2 regions of the Paenibacillus sp. FSL R10-2199 genome follow, and region 1 is predicted to be linked to the other one. Evidence: predicted binding sites of a transcription regulator. Region 1 holds the regulator's gene; the other holds the start of a gene.
The links. The regulator CtsR, encoded in region 1, represses protease genes until heat stress. The targets are predictions, from matches to a motif close to ATGGTCAATAAAGGTCAAACA.
Positions count from the first base shown of each region.

Region 2: the regulator CtsR is predicted to act here: its motif matches at 2,024-2,044, upstream of clpP (ATP-dependent Clp endopeptidase proteolytic subunit ClpP).

Region 1 covers NZ_JBBOBO010000001.1:1,670,053-1,677,295, reverse strand. Annotated here, with positions in the region: gene clpC (ATP-dependent protease ATP-binding subunit ClpC) at 1-1,024, opposite strand, end outside; gene NYE33_RS07305 (protein arginine kinase) at 1,061-2,125, opposite strand; gene NYE33_RS07300 (UvrB/UvrC motif-containing protein) at 2,155-2,679, opposite strand; gene NYE33_RS07295 (CtsR family transcriptional regulator) at 2,710-3,171, opposite strand; gene NYE33_RS07290 (GNAT family N-acetyltransferase) at 3,535-4,707, opposite strand; rRNA gene rrf (5S ribosomal RNA) at 5,142-5,258, opposite strand; rRNA gene NYE33_RS07280 (23S ribosomal RNA) at 5,386-7,243, opposite strand, start outside.
Region 2 covers NZ_JBBOBO010000001.1:783,744-790,986, forward strand. Annotated here, with positions in the region: gene gap (type I glyceraldehyde-3-phosphate dehydrogenase) at 1-364, opposite strand, end outside; gene NYE33_RS03285 (sugar-binding transcriptional regulator) at 481-1,533, opposite strand; tRNA gene NYE33_RS03290 (tRNA-Arg) at 1,864-1,938, shown strand; gene clpP (ATP-dependent Clp endopeptidase proteolytic subunit ClpP) at 2,132-2,728, shown strand; gene NYE33_RS03300 (GDSL-type esterase/lipase family protein) at 2,815-3,453, opposite strand; gene NYE33_RS03305 (PdaC/SigV domain-containing protein) at 3,610-4,716, opposite strand; gene NYE33_RS03310 (SIMPL domain-containing protein) at 4,970-5,728, opposite strand; gene NYE33_RS03315 (GNAT family N-acetyltransferase) at 5,824-6,360, opposite strand; gene NYE33_RS03320 (HPr family phosphocarrier protein) at 6,433-6,702, opposite strand; gene whiA (DNA-binding protein WhiA) at 6,800-7,243, opposite strand, start outside.

The DNA of each region.
Region 1 (7,243 bases):
GCTGATCCACCGTAATCGGCTGGAAGCGGCGTTCAAGTGCTGCGTCTTTCTCAATGTATTTACGGTATTCGTCAAGCGTTGTGGCACCGATGCACTGCAGTTCACCACGGGCCAGAGCGGGCTTCAGGATATTGGAGGCATCAATTGCACCTTCCGCACCACCGGCTCCGATCAGCGTATGCAGCTCATCGATGAAGAGCACGATATTGCCTGCCTGGCGAATCTCATCCATGATTTTTTTGAGGCGGTCCTCGAACTCACCGCGGTATTTCGTACCGGCAACTACAGAACCCATATCCAGGGTCATTACGCGTTTGTCGCGCAAGGTTTCCGGAATTTCATTGTTGATGATCTTTTGGGCCAGGCCTTCAGCAATTGCTGTCTTACCCACCCCTGGCTCACCGATCAGTACCGGATTATTCTTGGTACGGCGGCTGAGCACCTGAATGACACGTTCAATTTCCTTGCTACGGCCGATAACAGGGTCGAGGTTGCCGTCCTTGGCATAGGCAGTCAAGTCACGGGCCAGACCATCCAGCGTTGGTGTGCTGACATTAACCGGAGCACCGCTATGGCTTGAAGTGGCTTCACTGCTGCCCAGAAGCTGCAGCACCTGCTGGCGGGCTTTATTCAGGCTGATACCGAGATTATTCAGCACGCGGGCAGCTACGCCCTCTCCTTCACGGATGAGTCCGAGCAGGATATGCTCTGTGCCCACGTACGTATGTCCAAGCTTGCGGGCTTCATCCATAGACAGCTCGATAACTTTTTTGGCACGAGGAGTATAAGCGATGTTGGTCGGTTGTTCCTGACCTCTGCCAATCAGCGTTTCCACTTCATCCTGAATCTTCTCAAGACCCAGACCGAGTCCGATCAGTGCCTTGGCGGCAATGCCGTCACCTTCACGAATCAGTCCGAGCAAAATATGTTCTGTCCCAATGTTGTTGTGTCCCAAACGTACGGCTTCTTCCTGCGCCAGCGCCAGCACCTTTTGTGCGCGTTCCGTAAATCTTCCAAACATCATATCTCCTGCACCTCCACGGATAATATATATCTATAATTAATGTTGTGATCCCAGTGTTTCCCGTAGCAGCTTCGCCCGGTACATATCGCGTTCGGTGGACGAAAGCTCGTCGCCGAACAGCTTTTGCAGAAAACCCGGCTGAGTCTTGACATTCAGCTCATTAAGCACTGAAATCGAAGGCCCTTCCAGTATCCCCAAATCTACACCAAGCCTTAGATCGGAGAGCCGCTGTGCTGACTCTTTAAGCTCCATCACAGCCGCGTAGGCTAGAATCCCATATGAACGTTTGATGCGGTCGGTAATCCGCAGGGCGGAATCCACAAGCAAGCGCTCACGTGCGTTCCGCTCATGCTCTATAATCTGGGTGACTACGCTGTGGAGATTCTCAATAATCTCATTCTCGGTCTGACCGAGCGTAATCTGGTTGGAAATCTGAAAGATATTCCCTACTGCTTCGCTGCCTTCACCATAAATTCCTCTAACGGTAAGACCGACCTGATTAACAGCGGATAGAATCCGGTTAATCTGATGGGTCATAACCAATGCCGGCAGATGAACCATTACCGAGGCTCTGAGCCCGGTTCCCACATTGGTGGGACAACTGGTCAGGTATCCTCTGCGGTCATCAAAAGCGTAATTGACAGCAGCCTCAAAGATATCATCGATGGCTGTTGCCCTTACCCAGGCCTCTCTCACCTGCAGACCCGGAAACAGGCATTGAATGCGGAGATGATCCTCCTCGTTGATCATAATGCTGACTGACTCGTCCTCATTAAGAATGACTGCTCCGCCTTTGGAATCATCAGCCAGATTAGGACTGATCAGATGCTTCTCCACCAGTACTTTTTTATCCAGCTCATCGAGCTCATCCAGCCTCAGCAGCTGAAAGTTGCCGAAATCCGCAGAGGCTTCTCCCTGAAATACAGGAGCAAGCTGCTCCAGCACCTCTTCCGACTGCTGCGCAGACGCCAATAGCGGGAAAGGAAGGTGCTCCAGATTACGGGCGATACGCATGCGGCTGCTGATAACAATCTCGGAATGACTCCCGCCGCAGCGCATCCAGTCACTAAGTGCTTGTTCGGTAAACCGGAGACTTGACATGTGGAATCCCCTCCTATATATCAAAGACTTTACTCTTGTGGCATTTCTTTTTCAAGTTTGCGGATTCTGTCCCTCAGCTCGGCTGCAGTTTCAAACTCCTCCTGCATAATGCTCTGCTGTAATTCCTGCTTCAGCTCATCAATTTGGCGTTTACACATGATCTGTGCACCCGCCCGCTTGGGAAGCTTACCCACATGGGCTGTACTTCCGTGTACCCGTCTGAAGAGCGGGTCCAGCGTGCTGTCAAAATATTTGTAGCAGGAGCTGCAGCCGAACCGTCCAAGCTTGCTGAACTGTGAATAGGTCATACCGCAGTTCTCACAATGCAGCCCCTGCACAGTCTGTGCGGCCTCTGACTTGCCCTTGCCTGCGCTCTCCAGATCAAGCAGTCCGGAAAGCAAGCTGTGTATGGAGAATCCTCCGGCAGTACCGGGGATGAGCTCCCCCTTTTCCCGCGCACAGCTTTCACAAATATGAAATTCTGTCTTCTCTCCGTTCACGATCTTCGTGAAATGGAGTGTAGCCGGTTTGACCCCGCATTCCTGGCATAGCATGAGCGGTGTCCCTCCCTCACATTTTGACAATTATTTGCCTAACAAAGAGATTAGCATGGCCTTCATTAGCTTGGCACGAATCTCATCCCGGTACGGCAGATTAACCGTCAGGCATTCCCGGGAAACAGCGGACCGCATAAGACACGCTTCACGCTTGGAGAGAAAACGGGCCTCCTCCAGCTGATAAATCAGTCCTTCGGCGGAATTCTGGTCAATATCATTCCCTATTGTGGAGTTCAGATGTGCATACAGTGCCACATTCTGAGGCAGCTCGAAGCGCTGAATCCGGATATACCCTCCACCGCCGCGTTTGCTCTCCACTACATATCCCTTTTCCAAAGTAAAGCGTGTACTGATGACGTAATTGATCTGCGACGGCACACAGGAGAACTGGTCCGCCAGATCATTGCGCTGAATTTCCACCGTACCTTCGGGACTTTCATGCAAAATATTCTTCAGATATTGTTCAATAATATCGGAGATATTACGCATCACTCATCCTCCAGTGTGTAAGCCTTGGTTAAGCTTGTGCTGTATCAACGTCCGCCGTCCATACATAGCTCTAAAGAATTTAACCCGGGGACTGAAGTGCGAATCGGCTGCAATAGCCTTCGTACTGAGCCAGACCTCCAACTGTTACAATCCTAAGAACACTGCTGTCGAGCTCGCGTTGACTTTGACTTTCTTTGACTTTTTTCATATTATAACATATTCTCACTGAATTCCAAGGGGTTGCTCTTATTTTTTACTTTTTAGCCGCATTGTATTCCGAATAGCTTCACGGATCCCATTGCAAGGGGATATGTATTTTAGGCTCTCCTGCTTCTAATGTAAGCGGAAGAGCCTTCAGGTTTGTCAGAAAAAATCAAATAAAGCCGTTTGCGCCTGCGGGATCAGTTTCTCCAGCCAATCTACAGCTTCATGTGTACCGGATAACTGTCCATACCGGGCCATTTCAACTGGACGTCTGTATCCCATCAACAGTGCGGTAAGTGTACCAATACTGCATATAAGATCAGCGCTTGTTCTGTCCCCCTGGATCTGAGTAAATGATACCTCCCCATGTTCAGCTACTGTCCACCGCCACAGGCCGTTATTCCAGGGGGCATGCTCATCTTCAATATAAAGCAGCCGCTCCCGGATACCGCTCAGCGCATGGAAAGACAAATTCTCTATAAAGGCTTGGGCGTTGACAATGCGTGCCATGAAGTACGGATAATTCTCCTGGGCAATCCGCGGGTCGGGAAGCAAATACGGCAGAATGTCATCAGAGGGAACCAGCTTCAATGAAGCTCCGGTGATCATAGAGTCATGGTTAGCCAGAAATGTCCACAGCCCTTGCCGGGCCTTCTCATTCAGATAGACAAATTCATCGATGACCAGTTCTTTGTTCACTATTTTATACAGCACATACCCTTCCGGTTCACCCTGCTGCGAATAAAATACACACTGATGTGTATCTTCATCGAGTACTTTTTCCTTCCACCATTCCTCCGTACGCTGCAGTGTGCCGTTGTACCGGGCTGCAAATGAGACATACAGCTGTTGCAATACTTTAATATCAGCCGCCCCGCGCTTCACAGAGCCCTGTATTTCAGCCTTCCGCGGAAATTTATCCACAGGTATGTTGTATTTCTTATATTCACAATAGATCTCCCAGCCGAATTTCCGGTAAAAGGGGATTAAAAACGGGTGCAGAAAAGACAGTGTTTGCCCTGCTTCGTTCATGGTTTGCAGCGCATGGGTCAACAGCTTGGCCACATATCCCTGCCTGCGGTTCTCCGGCCACGTCGCTACGCCCGCAATTCCGCCCATAGATACGGGCTTGCCCTGTATGTATGCCTGAAGTGGAAGAAGTACCAGCTTGGCACTTAAACTTGGTCCTTCGAATACTCCCCATATTTGTTCCGGCTTGAACTTCTCTCTGGCGCGTTCCCTGTCTTCTCCTATCACCTTGTACTGAAAAGCATATTCTGACAAGCCTAAGCCTTCTTCAAAATCATCTGCGTGCAATTGCCTTATTTCCATGCTGCTCACCCCGTTAATGAATTTATAGAGATAGAGTCCAATGGTTGCTCAGATTGAGTATATCAAGCAAATTGTCCAGAAGCTAATGAGGTACAAAAATAGCCCGCGGACAAAAGTTATCCACAGGTTTTGAACAATAAAACAAAAAACCCGAAAGAGTTTCTTCCGGCAAAAATTAGTTATCCACGATTCATATTTATCTATCCACAAAATTCACTTTTTATCCACAAAAACAGTGGATTACTTAGGTTTTCTCTTGACTCATTCGCCTGAATATGCGTTTTAATCCACATTATCAGGGAAAAGACTTCTTCCTGAAATTGTATCCACATGTGCGTAAGTTTTCAGCAGTTACTGAAATTTATCCACAGCTTTTCCACAACCCTGCACAAACCAAAAAAGCCACTGTCGATTACTCAACAATGGCTTCATGTGCTTGGCAACGTCCTACTCTCCCAGGACCCTTCGGTCCAAGTACCATCGGCGCTGGAGGGCTTAACGGTCGTGTTCGGGATGGGTACGCGTGGAACCCCTCCGCTATCGCCACCAAACATGCGTCTGTGAAACAGACGCTGCCGCTTGAAATTCGGTTCATCACGGATGTGCGAATGAATTTCATGGCGTACAGGCTTGATCACCTGAAAACTGAATCCGAAACGAATCTGCGCTCTAAGAAATTTGGATAAGCCCTCGACCGATTAGTATTGGTCAGCTCCATGCATTGCTGCACTTCCACCTCCAACCTATCTACCTCGTCGTCTTCAAGGGGTCTTACTAATTGGGAAATCTCATCTTGAGGGGGGCTTCACGCTTAGATGCTTTCAGCGCTTATCCCGTCCGTACGTAGCTACTCAGCCATGCTCCTGGCGGAACAACTGATGCACCAGCGGTACGTCCATCCCGGTCCTCTCGTACTAAGGACAGCTCCTCTCAAATTTCCTGCGCCCACGACAGATAGGGACCGAACTGTCTCACGACGTTCTGAACCCAGCTCGCGTACCGCTTTAATGGGCGAACAGCCCAACCCTTGGGACCTACTTCAGCCCCAGGATGCGATGAGCCGACATCGAGGTGCCAAACCTCCCCGTCGATGTGGACTCTTGGGGGAGATAAGCCTGTTATCCCCAGGGTAGCTTTTATCCGTTGAGCGATGGCCCTTCCATGCGGTACCACCGGATCACTAAGTCCGACTTTCGTCCCTGCTCGACTTGTAGGTCTCGCAGTCAAGCTCCCTTATGCCTTTGCACTCTGCGAATGATTTCCAACCATTCTGAGGGAACCTTTGAACGCCTCCGTTACTCTTTAGGAGGCGACCGCCCCAGTCAAACTGCCCGCCTGACACGGTCCCCGTACCCGATTAGGGCACTAGGTTAGAACCTAGATACGATCAGGGTGGTATCCCAACGGCGCCTCCGCAGAAGCTTGCGCTCCTGCCTCAACGGCTCCCACCTATCCTGTACAGATCGTACCCAAATTCAATATCAAGCTGCAGTAAAGCTCCATGGGGTCTTTCCGTCTTGTCGCGGGTAACCTGCATCTTCACAGGTATTAAAATTTCACCGGATCTCTCGTTGAGACAGCGCCCAAGTCGTTACGCCATTCGTGCGGGTCAGAATTTACCTGACAAGGAATTTCGCTACCTTAGGACCGTTATAGTTACGGCCGCCGTTTACTGGGGCTTCGGTTCACAGCTTCGGGTTTAACCCCTAACCACTCCCCTTAACCTTCCAGCACCGGGCAGGCGTCAGCCCGTATACTTCGCCTTGCGGCTTCGCACAGACCTGTGTTTTTGCTAAACAGTCGCTTGGGCCTTTTCACTGCGGCCCCCTCGGGCTATTCACCCTACCGAGGCACCTCTTCTCCCGAAGTTACGAGGTCATTTTGCCGAGTTCCTTAACGAGAGTTCTTCCGCGCGCCTTAGAATTCTCTTCTCGCCTACCTGTGTCGGTTTGCGGTACGGGCACCTTCTCCTGGCTAGAGGCTTTTCTTGGCAGTGTGAGATCATGACCTTCGCTACTACAATTTTCGCTCCCCATCACAGCCCAGCCTTAGTGATGTGCGGATTTGCCTACACATCAGCCTCACTGCTTAGACGGACATATCCATCAGTCCGCGTCACTACCCTCCTGCGTCACCCCATCGCTCATAGCGGATTACGGTGGTACAGTAATTTCAAACTGTTGTCCTTCGACTACGCCTTTCGGCCTCGCCTTAGGTCCCGACTTACCCTGAGCGGACGAGCCTTCCTCAGGAAACCTTGGGCTTTCGGCGGATCAGATTCTCACTGATCTTTTCGTTACTCATACCGGCATTCTCACTTGTATGCTGTCCAGCGCTCCTTACGGTACACCTTCAACCTGCATACAACGCTCCCCTACCCCAGATGCAAAGCATCTAGCCATAGCTTCGGTGGTGTGTTTAGCCCCGTTACATTTTCGGCGCAGAGTCACTCGACCAGTGAGCTATTACGCACTCTTTCAATGGTGGCTGCTTCTAAGCCAACATCCTGGTTGTCTGTGCAACTCCACATCCTTTC
Region 2 (7,243 bases), 890 kb from region 1:
GAGCGGAAATAACTACTTTCTTAGCTCCGCCTTTAAGGTGCTTTTCAGCTGCTTCTTTAGTTGTGAAGAAACCTGTGCATTCCAGAACGATATCAACGCCAAGCTCTCCCCAAGGAAGTTCTTCAGGGTTGCGGTTCGCCAGAACCTTAACATCTTTACCGTTAACTTTGAAGAAGCCGTCGTGAACTTCAACATCGCCTTGGAATTTACCTTGAGTTGTATCATATTTAAGCAAATGAGCAAGCATCTTAGCGTCAGTCAAGTCATTGATTGCTACCACTTCGATACCTTCTACATTTTGAATACGGCGGAATGCAAGGCGTCCAATACGTCCAAAACCGTTAATACCAACTTTTACACTCATTGAATAGTTCCTCCTAGATTTCGTTTTATTTATTCAAGACAAGCCGTGAGGCTCGTCAAGACAACAAGGTTAAGTATAATGCATAATACCTTTGCGCGCGTCCCATAAAATGGAATCTATAGGACCTCTTGCAATTGTTTGTCGATTTCTTTGCCGATTTCGATAGCAGCCGCCTCGTCTGTTACGAGAATATCCTCTTGGCCGAACCGCAGCATCGCATGAATGGCCTTAGCCTTGCGTTTGCCGCCGGCAATACCGATGACAACTTCTGTACGGATAATGTCTTCCAGGCGCAGCCCCATGGTCAGCATGGTATGAACCACCTCGCCATTCTCATTGAAATAATATCCGAACGATTCGGCTACCGCACCCTCGTCCTGAATCTCTGAGATAGTACCGGGGTCCAGCTTGCGGCGGTGAGTCATTTCAATGGCATCGCCAATTCCATGCACAATAATACGCGATCTGCGGATAATCTGCACAATCTCTCCAATATTGGAGTCCAGTGCGAGCGACTGATAGGCATCGCCGCTGAGCAGATCAGGCACATGCAGCAGACGGTAATTGGCACCAATCCGTTTGGCCATGGTCGAAGCAATGGTGTTGGCTTGGATCTCCATGCTCTCTCCCAGTCCTCCGCGCGCCGGAACTACCCAGGCGTTCTTATAGGAAAGGGATAGCGGCGGGGTCAACTGATCGGCCATTTCGGCCAGGGTCGATCCGCCTGTGACGGCAATCGTATCGTCACTGCGCAGTACACTGAGCAGTGCCTTCGAACCTGCACGCCCCAGTTCACGTTTGGTGAACAGCGAGGTCTCGCAGTCGCCAGGTACAACAACTACTTTACTGAGACCGTACGTAGTACGAATTTTCTCTTCCAGATCATCCAGGCCGAAGAGGCTCTTGGCGATCGGCTCCAGCAGGTCAAGCAGTCTGCGACCGGCTTCGCTAATGCGCATGCCGACGCTCTCGATCTCAATGAGCCCTTGCGATTTCAGAAGATCCGTCTCGGCGCGCAGCACCCGCTCGGTCATATCAAGCGAGGCGGCAAGCGTTCTGCGCCCAATAATATCGGACAGCATGATCTGATGTAGAATCGTATACCGTCTCTTAAGGGTTTCCATGAGATCAGGCAGAAGCTGCTTTTGGATTTCCAATAAATTACGCATGCTTTCACTCCTGCAACTTCGTCTTTCTCTTTTCCCTTGTTCGTGGTCTCAAAATGTCCCGGGTTAACTTTTTAAGTCCCACCCATATTCTACCCAAAACTGACGCCGAGTGCAAGTGTTCCGAGACTATAATTCTCAGACCCGTTTCATCTTATACATCTGCCGGTCTGTGAGAGGTAACCACGCCCTTAAGCACATGACTGAAAACCTCCATCACCTGACTGTCAAGTGGGAAGCTATCATCTGCCTGGGAGCCGGAAAACTATTTTTTTGCACGACGGGTTTTACACGTTGCTTTTATGCAATAAGTGTATTATAATAATTTCTGTTGCGCCCGTGGTCCAATGGATATGACGTAGGCCTCCGAAGCCTGAGATCCAAGTTCGATTCTTGGCGGGCGCGCCATTATTTTCACTTTTGTACATAATTTAGCAATGCTTATATTATATTTAACCAAAGAGCCGCTTGATGGCTCTTTTTTTTGAATCTAAGTTTGACTTTCTTTGACTTTTTGTTTGAATTTGTTTATCATGTGGTTAATACGGTAACAGTAAAAAATGAACACATTCGAAGCACCAATTTCAAGGAGGTTTTCCACGTGAGTTATATTCCTATGGTAGTAGAACAGAGCAACCGCGGTGAGCGCGCTTATGACATCTATTCCCGCCTGCTGAAGGACCGCATCATTTTCCTTGGAACGGAGGTTAATGACGTGGTAGCCAATTCCATCATCGCACAAATGCTCTTCCTGGCTGCCGAGGATCCGGATAAGGATATTCACCTGTATGTAAACAGCCCTGGCGGTTCCATTACAGCGGGTATGGCTATATTTGATACAATGCAGTACATTAAACCGGATGTATCCACCATCTGTGTAGGGATGGCCGCTTCCATGGGTGCCTTCCTGCTGAACGCCGGCGCCAAGGGCAAACGCTTCGCCTTGCCGAACAGCGAAATTATGATTCACCAGCCGCTCGGCGGTGCCCAGGGTCAGGCTTCGGATATCGAAATCCGCGCCCGCCGCATCATCAAGCTGCGCGAGAAGCTGAACCGTATCCTGTCCGAACGTACGGGCCAGCCGATCGAGAAGATCGAGAAGGATACCGACCGCGACTACTTCATGAGTGCTGCCGATGCAGCTGAATATGGCATTGTCGATAAAGTCATTGAGAAGACCTTGCCGACTGGCGTTTAATTTCTATACTTCACCAACACATAAAGAGGCTGCCACGGACCTACAGGTCTGCGGCAGCCTCTTTATTTGGCATATATACTGATGTTTCACCTCAAGGTTCCATATCCCAGGGCATCCAGCTTGCCGGCAATCACCCGGTAGCCCCTGCCGTTCGGATGGATATGATCCAGGAACAGCAGCCCCCGCTCATTTCCGGCAAATTCATGATAAATGGAAGCAAACCCCACAACATAACTGCTGTAGCCGGCAGCATAGCGGTTGAACTGCCGCACCCAATCTGTAGCCGCATCCACCTGAGGATACGGATTATAGAGACCTACAATCCGGATAATGTAAGGACTTCGCGTACCCGCCTTCAGCTGTGCCAGAGTATTCATAATATCACTGAAATTCCGTTTGCATTCCCGGAGCGCTTTTTGCAGATATCCATTCAGCTCACCTGGCCTCCCCGCTGCGGCTTTGGCGGCCTTAATCAGATCATTGCCGCCAATAGAGACGGTGATGATCTCCGCATCCTTAACCGCAGAACGAAAGCCGCCATCTGTCTTGAGACGCTGCTCCAGCCCTGCTGTTGTCAGACCGTTCACTCCAAGATTCGCTGAAGCCACCGGAGTCTGCAGCCGCCCTTCCGCCATCCGGCGGTAGACGGGGACAAATCCGTTCCCGGGCAGAGCCCCGAATCCGGTCGTTAATGAATCTCCAATGGCCGTATATTGATAGACCATATCCTTCCCTCCCCGCTATAAGCTGCTTGCTTTCTTTAGCTTATGACTGCCTCGGGGATGTGGTAACGGCAGGGCAGCCTTAATAGGCCCGCAAAAGAAATCCTGCCCTTATGTCTCCGGAGGAAACGCATGGGCAGGATATATGAAACTACTATATTATTTCAGTGCAGCGAACGGACTGCTTCCGTCCGGCAGCAGCTCTTTGAAGCTGAAGATTACCTCCGGGAAGCCTGTAGCGTATGCAGTATACTCATATTGCTGGAAGAAGAGCACGGCTTTGCCCTCTTTCAGATAGAAGTATTTCTCTGTATTCAGGCCTGTGAATCCTCCCAGATAACCTCCGTTTGCTTTGATTTCAGTAGATACCTTGGCATTCAGCTGTTTCTTGTAGTTAGGATTAGCCTTGAACAAATCCCCCAGCAGCAGGCGTTTACCGTCTTTAAGTGAGAAGGTAAAGGCATTGCGGATAGTCGATCCATGTGCACCGCCGGTATATCCGTATTGATTCGTGATCAGACTGAGCACGCCGTCCTGATTATAAGTGACCACATAACCGCCTTCGAATTCATACGGACGGTCGTCCTCGGATTTAAGGGAGATTTGATCTTCGGCGTAAGCCGCGTATTTCTGAATCGTCTGTTTGATTGTATCATTGATTGCCTTCTCAGCCTCGCTACTTGCAAGACCGCTGACCTGTGGATAATCCAGCTTGATTGGTGCATCTTTATGGTCCTTAACATAGCTCTCAGTCTTTATAGTTACCGCATTTTGCGTTCTCTTCATCACATTGAGCCGTCCCGTTGCGGCACTCCAGTCACCCTTGTAGCCTAAGTAATCGCTGAGCAGGTCAAACGAAACATAGAAGCGGTTATCCATATTCTTCACTTCATATTCGCCGATAAAATAATTGTTCACTTTAATCGTAGTATAGTATTCAGTAACCGTCAGTTTAGTTTGTGTAGTACCTGTACCGATGGTATACGTCTTCTCTGCTTTATCATAAGATAGCGGCATCCCCAGCGCATCGCGCATAAACGTTACCGGAATCCATACCTTTCCGTCCTGGAAAAGCCCCTTCTGCGCTGCAATCTTGCCGTTTACCTTCAGTACTACCGGGGAGGATGCAGCCTTCACCTGAGCAGCTGCTGGAGCTGCCTGAGTTATACCTGCCGGTATTGCGGCTCCACCGAGCAGCATTCCCGCTGCAATCATTCCTGCGCCCCATTTACGGGCGTATTTCTTCGAAGTATCATTCATTTTCATTGTTGTTCTTCCCCTTCCGCTGGTGCGATGTATTATGACGTGATGTGTTCCCTCAGCTTCACTCTTCCTATTATAGGGATAAGAAGGTCGGCGGATGTTACAATGCGCTTTACAGTTTCTTAAGGATTGAAGAGTCTTTCTAACAACCTTATTACATTTATTTAAACAATTTGAGAGATTTCAACGAAAATTTCTCCTAAAAAAGGCGCCGCCCTGCCATAAACAGCAGAGCAAGCGCCTCTTCGCGGTCACTTTATTTCAATTCATAGGTTACGCTCAGCTGAGTGGTTACTTTAACTTCTCCGGGTTCAACAGAGCTTCCGGCAGCTGAATCATTCGCTGCTTTGGACATGGCGGCCTGTTCAACGAAGACAACCGGGTTATTCCCGTCGTCGTTCTGAATGACCGTTACCACCTGCCCGAGTCCGCGTTTCGCCGCTTTAGCAATCGCTGCCGCTTTTACATCTGCATTCTGCATTGCTTTTTCGATAACCTGTGCTTCAAAGGCTGATGGATCTTCGATCGCAAAGCTTGCATTGCCGATATTGTTCGCTCCTGCCGTCGATGCTGCATCCAGCAATTGTCCGACCTTAGTCAGATCACGGTAGGAAATCTTCAGCGTATGCTGGGCATTATAGCCTTTAACCTGCTGGCCTTCCTTTTCGCTATAGATGTAATTAGGCTGTACATAGAACTGCGTGCTCTGAATATCCTTGTCCGCAATTCCCCAGGTTGTTTTGAATAATGCAGTCAGCTTCGCAATCTTTGCCGCGGTACCCTTCTGCGCCTCTTGTGCAGTATCAGCCGTGGTAGTTACCCCGATGGAGAGATAGACGATATCCGGTTTGATCGCAAGTTCGCCTTTACCGACTACGTTCACAATATTCTTCTGCACCTCATCGGCAGCGTAAGCCTTTTCAGGACCTTTTAGCACCCCGCTCAGCCCCATTCCTCCTATAATCAAGCTTCCTGCCAGCAGCACTGCTCCGATTGATTTGCCAAATTTCATCATGCTTGCCATCCCCTTTCGTTTCTTTAAGTTGTTGGTACCCTCTAGACGGACCAGCATGGCAAAAGTTGCATATCCTATGTACGTTATTTAATAATTTATTCCGTCTCTATCCAGAAACGCCGGATGACATTTCCGTCCTCCTCAATATATTCGCTATCCTCTACTCCGCCATTCTTGCGGATCGTCCGTTCCGATGCTGTATTGACGGCGTCGCAGACCACGAGTGCCTTCTCTATACCCAGTTCAGCAGCTTTCACGAGGGCCTGCTTCAGAAGTTCACTGGCATACCCCTGTTTGCGCTCCGAAGGGACCACGCCATAGCCGATATGCCCGCCTGTACGGAGTAACGCTTCCGTCAACCGGTGTCTGATGTTCACGGCAGCCACCACCCGCTGATCCGTTGTCACCAGCCAGAAGGTTGAACTGCTCACCCATCCGTCTTTGATATTCACACCGCCGGCATGCTCACGCAGAGACTGAAGCATCCCGGCAAAGTCAGCAGGATCGATCTCGACTACCCAGGGAACGAATGATTCTCCGCTGGCCTTCCACTCTTCATAAAATGCCAGATAGGGCTCTCTGAGAGCTTCTGTAGGCTCCACTAATGTTACCTCACTGCCTTGGATCTGCATCTGTGTATCTCCCCTTATACATAAATAATATGAAAAAAAGCCCCTAAGGGCTTTCGGTAAGACGTGTACCATTTATTGATTCTCGAGTTCTTCCTTACTTACAAGACTTGTCAAAGCGGTTACAGCTTGTTCCGCATCTGCGCCATCTGCGCTGATATAAATCTCCGTACCGGAACTGATCGCAAGGCTCATAATGCCCATGATACTTTTGGCGTTAACTTTTTTATCGTCTTTTTCCACGAAAATCTCCGACGAAAACTTATTAGCTTCTTGCACAAACAATGCTGCCGGCCGAGCATGGAGCCCCGTCTTCAACCGAACAACTACCGGGTGCTTTGTCATGAAACGCTTACCCCCTATTTGAGATCTGCCCAAAAATTTCACATTAATTTTATAATATTATATCATTATAACCTCTACCGCACTAGAAAAAAAATAATCAACTGCCCCGCACCTTGTCAGCCAGCTCATCAATTTTGCGCAAACGGTGGTTTACGCCTGATTTACTGACGGTGCCGCCCAGCATATCGCCAACTTCCTTCAGGTTGATATCCGGGTGTGCAAGTCTGATTTCCGCAACCTCGCGCAGCTTATCCGGCAAGCTTTCCAGTCCCACCTCACGCTGCAGCAGCTTGATATTCTCAATCTGGCGTACCGCGGCGCTGATCGTTTTGTTAAGATTGGCCGTTTCGCAGTTGACGATCCGGTTAACGGAATTACGCATATCGCGCATGATCCGTACATCCTCGAATTTGAACAGTGCCTGATGGGCTCCGATCAAACTTAAGAATTCAATAATCTTCTCGCCTTCCTTGATGTATAGGATGAAGCCTTTCTTGCGTTCTATGCAGCGGGCATTCAGGTGAAATTCACCAGCCAGCTC